2 regions of the Streptomyces sp. GLSS-08 genome follow, and region 2 is predicted to be linked to the other one. Evidence: riboswitches for the same ligand, from Rfam matches in the RefSeq annotation. Region 2 holds a riboswitch; the other holds the start of a gene.
What was found. Region 2 has a riboswitch for glycine ahead of gcvP (aminomethyl-transferring glycine dehydrogenase). Riboswitches for the same ligand answer to the same signal wherever they lie in the genome.
Positions count from the first base shown of each region.

Region 1: it holds a riboswitch for glycine, as region 2 does, so the genes downstream of both, gcvT (glycine cleavage system aminomethyltransferase GcvT) here and gcvP (aminomethyl-transferring glycine dehydrogenase) in region 2, are expected to answer to the same signal.

Region 1 covers NZ_JBWJAQ010000024.1:69,987-72,430, forward strand. Annotated here, with positions in the region: gene AC0ZLC_RS30175 (enhanced serine sensitivity protein SseB) at 1-27, opposite strand, end outside; gene AC0ZLC_RS30180 (AAA family ATPase) at 95-769, opposite strand; glycine riboswitch at 962-1,059, shown strand; glycine riboswitch at 1,060-1,172, shown strand; gene gcvT (glycine cleavage system aminomethyltransferase GcvT) at 1,207-2,325, shown strand.
Region 2 covers NZ_JBWJAQ010000034.1:10,055-12,498, forward strand. Annotated here, with positions in the region: gene AC0ZLC_RS33050 (DNA polymerase IV) at 1-482, shown strand, start outside; gene AC0ZLC_RS33055 (PRC-barrel domain-containing protein) at 407-775, opposite strand; glycine riboswitch at 892-986, shown strand; gene gcvP (aminomethyl-transferring glycine dehydrogenase) at 1,167-2,444, shown strand, end outside.

The DNA of each region.
Region 1 (2,444 bases), on a different contig from region 2:
CGGGTACGCCTGTGCCGGGAAGTCCATCTGTCTACCGCCTGCTGTGAACCGCTGTTCCGGCTGGAAACCCTAACCGGTGGGCGCGTACGGGGGGTCAGTCGCCGAAGTCGATCCGGCGCAGCACGTCCGCCGCCGCCCGGTCGATGAGGACCGCCGAGCCGCAGCCCTGCGGCAGATCCCCCTTCTCGACGGACCGCAGCAGCAACCCGGCCGCCCGGCGGTGGCGCAGGAACGCGTAGCGCGAGACGCCGCGCCCGCGCTCGCGCTGGCCGTCCAGGGCGGTGTCCGGCGCGACGTCGAGGAGCAGCAGGTGCAGGGTGCCGCCCCGGCGGCGGGCCTCGCGGGCGAGCCAGCGGCGCACCCAGACCTGTGTGCCGCAGTCGTGCACGACGACGCCGGCGCCCGAGCGCAGCGTGCGGTGCAGCCCGGTGTAGTGCGCGAGCCGGACGACGGGGCGGTAGAGCGCGTACGGCAGGAAGCGGGACAGCCGGGTGTCCCAGCGGTCGCGGGTGTCCTGGGAGTCGACGCGCGCGCCGCGCACGGCCCGGCGCATCAGCGTCGACTTGCCGCTGCCGGGCAGACCGGTCACCACGACCACGTCGGACGCGCCGAAGGACAGGCCGTGCGGGCTGTGTCCCGCGCGCTCGCGCAGATCGCGGACGACGGGTCCCGGCATCGGTCCGCACGCCTCCCGGGCCGGGACACCGGGCTGTTCGGGCAGCGCGAGTCCCGAACCCGTCACGTACGCCGTGGTCCTGTTCACCCTGATCGTCCTCCCCCTCGGATCCGGAGTCCCATCCCATTCGAGTGTAAAGAGAAGGTAATGCGGAACGCCTCTCGTTTCCGTCCTCGTCCTGCCACAGACCGGTCACAGGTCCTTTGCCGCCGGCCGGACAGGGCGCCCCTGCCGGGTTTCACGGATGCGTGCAATGATGTGCCCGCCAACTGCATACCGGCCGCTTGAATCCGCGCGGGAGAGTCCCGGGGCATCGGTCCCCGGGCGCCGAAGGAGCAAGTCCCTCCCTTGAATCTCTCAGGCCCCGTTACCGCGCGGGCGAGGCACATCTGAAAAGCGGGCCGCTGACCAGTGGCTCCACCCAAGGTGCAAGTCACGACCACCGGTTCGCCGGGTCGTGATGAACCTCTCAGGTTCCGATGACAGATGGGGAGGAACGACCTCGCCGTCATGCCTTGGGAGCCCCACCGATGAGCAGTAACGCCCCCCGTCACACCGCGCTCGACGCCCTGCACCGCTCGCTCGGCGCGACGATGACCGACTTCGCCGGCTGGGACATGCCCCTGCGCTACGGCTCCGAGCGCGACGAGCACCTCGCCGTGCGCACCCGGGCCGGTCTCTTCGACCTCTCCCACATGGGCGAGATCACGGTCACCGGACCGCAGGCCGCCGCCTTCCTGAACTTCGCCCTCGTCGGCAACATCGCCTCGGTCGGGGTCGGCCGCGCCCGCTACACCATGATCGTCCGCCCGGACGGCGGCATCCTCGACGACCTGATCGTGTACCGGCTCGGGGAGCAGGAGTACATGGTGGTCGCGAACGCCTCCAACGCCCAGGTGGTGCTGGACGCGCTGACGGAGCGGGCCGCCGGTTTCGACGCCGAGGTGCGCGACGACCGCGACGCGTACGCGCTGATCGCGGTCCAGGGCCCGGAGTCCCCCGGCATCCTCAAGTCCCTCACCGACGCCGACCTCGACGGCCTCAAGTACTACGCGGGTCTGCCCGGCACGGTCGCGGGCGTCCCGGCGCTGATCGCGCGCACCGGCTACACCGGCGAGGACGGCTTCGAGCTGTTCGTGGCGCCGGCCGACGCCGAGAAGCTGTGGCAGGCGCTGACCGAGGCGGGCACCCCGGCCGGACTCGTCCCCTGCGGGCTGTCCTGCCGCGACACGCTCCGCCTGGAGGCGGGCATGCCGCTGTACGGGCACGAGCTGACGACGTCGCTCACCCCCTTCGACGCGGGCCTCGGACGGGTCGTGAAGTTCGAGAAGGAGGGCGACTTCGTGGGCCGGGAGGCCCTGTCCGCGGCCGCCGCCCGCGCGCAGGACGACCCGCCGCGCGTGCTCGTCGGGCTCGTCGCCGAGGGCCGCCGCGTGCCGCGCGCCGGCTACTCCGTCGTCGCCGGCGGTGAGGTGATCGGCGAGGTCACCTCCGGCGCGCCCTCCCCGACGCTCGGCAAGCCGGTCGCCATGGCGTACGTCGACGCCACGCACGCCGCTCCCGGCACGGCCGGTGTGGGTGTGGACATCCGGGGCAGCCACGAACCGTTCGAGGTCGTGGCGCTGCCGTTCTACAAGCGCCAGAAGTGACACTGGTCCCCGCGCGCCGCGCGTGACACCGGCCCTGGCGCCGGCCACGACACCGGCCCGGGTACCGGATTCGGCACCGGCCACGTGCCGGAAGTGACACCGGCCCGGGTACCGGGCCG
Region 2 (2,444 bases):
CCGGGCTGGCCGACTACACGCAGGAGGACCTGTTCGCACAGGCGCAGGCCGCCGCCGGGGAGCTCCTGGCGCAGGAGCAGGCCGAGGAAGACGGGGCGCGGGAAGCGGTCGGGGAGCCGGCCCGGCCGGCCGAGCGGCGCTGGCCCGCCGGGCACGACGTACGGCACGCCGAGTACGGGCACGGCTGGGTCCAGGGCAGTGGACTCGGGCGGGTGACCGTGCGGTTCGAGACGCCGTACTCGCAACCGGGGCGGGTGCGGACGTTCCGGACCGAGGATCCCGCACTGGAGCCGGCGGACCCGCTGCCCCTGGTCGCGGGGGCGCCACAGACCGCGGTCCCGGCGGAGGCCGCCTGGCCGGTGCCGGGTGGGACGGATGCGGAGGAGGTGTCAGGGGGACGGGCCGGTCAGGCCTCGTCCGAACCGGCGAGCGTGCCGAAGTCGCGGTCCGGCGGGGGAGGGGACGCCAGGTCGAGCCCGTAGTGGTGGTAGAGCTGGAGTTCCTGTTCCGGAGAGAGGTGGCGGCCGACACCGAAGTCGGGCGCGTCCTTGATGAGGGCACGGTCGAAGGGGACCCGGAGCGTGCCCTCCACGACCTCGCTGGGCTCCAGCGGCACGAAGGCGTCCCGGCTGAACAGACCCGTGCGTATGGCCGCCCACTCGGGCATCCCGGTGGCGTCGTCGAGGTACACCTCGTCGACCGTGCCGATCTTGGTGCCCTTGCGGTCGAACGCCTTGCGGCCGATCAGGTTGCGCGGATCGATGTCGGTCTGCACGGGCCCTCCTCGTGGGCGCAAAACTCATCCGTAAGCACTACGAAAGAGCACATTCAGGAAGGTGGCCACTCGAAAGCCCGTGCGCTGTCCTCGCTGGTAGGCTGGCAAACGGCTGCTGACCCCGTGCGGGAGAGTCCTCCGGCGAGACCGGAGGCGCCGAAGGAGCAAATCCTCCCCGGAATCTCTCAGGCACACGTACCGCACGGACGAGGTCACTCTGGAAAGCAGGGCGGGTGTCGTCGGCTCCCGTCCTCACCGACGGTGAAAACCGGGTCGTCAGCTACGGCGGGCCGGTGAAGCTCTCAGGTTTGAGATGACAGAGGGGGAGGCCGTCGGGGTACCCGCGTCGTGGTACCCCCCGAAGGTCGCGTCAGACCAGGAGGCCTCCGCAATGACCGCCCATCGCATTCCGCTCTCCGAGCTCGAACAGGGCATCCCCTTCGAGCAGCGCCACATCGGGCCCGACCACGAGGCCCAGGCCAAGATGCTCGCGCAGGTCGGATACGGCTCGCTCGACGAGCTGACGGCCGCCGCGGTGCCGGACGTCATCAAGAACGCCGACGCGCTCGAGCTGCCCGGAGCCCGCACCGAGGCCGAGGTACTGACCGAGCTGCGCTCCCTCGCGGACCGCAACGAGGTGCTCGACTCGATGATCGGCCTCGGTTACTACGGCACCTTCACGCCGCCGGTGATCCTGCGCAACGTCATGGAGAACCCGGCCTGGTACACCGCCTACACCCCCTACCAGCCGGAGATCTCGCAGGGCCGCCTGGAGGCGCTGCTGAACTTCCAGACCGTCGTCGCCGAGCTGACCGGCCTGCCGACGTCCGGCGCCTCGCTGCTCGACGAGGGCACCGCCGCCGCCGAGGCGATGGCGCTGTCCCGGCGCATGGGCAAGAACAAGAAGGGCCTCTTCCTCGTCGACGCGGACACCCTCGCGCAGACCATCGCCGTCATCGAGACCCGCGCCGAGCCGACCGGCGCCGAGGTCGTGGTCGCCGACCTGAGCGAGGGCATTCCGGCCGACGTCGCCGGCCGCGAGATCAACGGCGTACTGGTCCAGTACCCGGGTGCCTCCGGTGCCGTACGCGACATCAAGCCCCTGATCGACCAGGCGCACGAGCTCGGCGCGGTGGTCACCGTCGCCGCGGACCTGCTCGCTCTGACCCTGCTCACCGCGCCCGGCGACCTCGGTGCCGACATCGCGGTCGGTACCACCCAGCGCTTCGGCGTCCCGATGGGCTTCGGCGGGCCGCACGCCGGTTACATGGCGGTGCGCGAGAAGTTCGCCCGCAGCCTGCCGGGCCGGCTCGTCGGCGTGTCCGTCGACGCGGACGGGCACAAGGCGTACCGCCTCGCCCTGCAGACCCGTGAGCAGCACATCCGCCGCGAGAAGGCCACCAGCAACATCTGTACCGCCCAGGTGCTGCTCGCCGTGATGGCGGGCATGTACGCGGTCTACCACGGCCCCGAGGGGCTCAGGACGATCGCCCGGCGTACGCACCGCTACGCCACGATCCTCGCCGCGGGCCTGGAGGCCGGCGGAGTGGAGGTCGTCCACGGCTCCTACTTCGACACGCTGACCGCGCGGGTGCCGGGCCGGGCCGCCGCGATCGTGGCCGCCGCCCGCGAGGGCGGGGTCAACCTGCACCTCGTCGACGCCGACCAC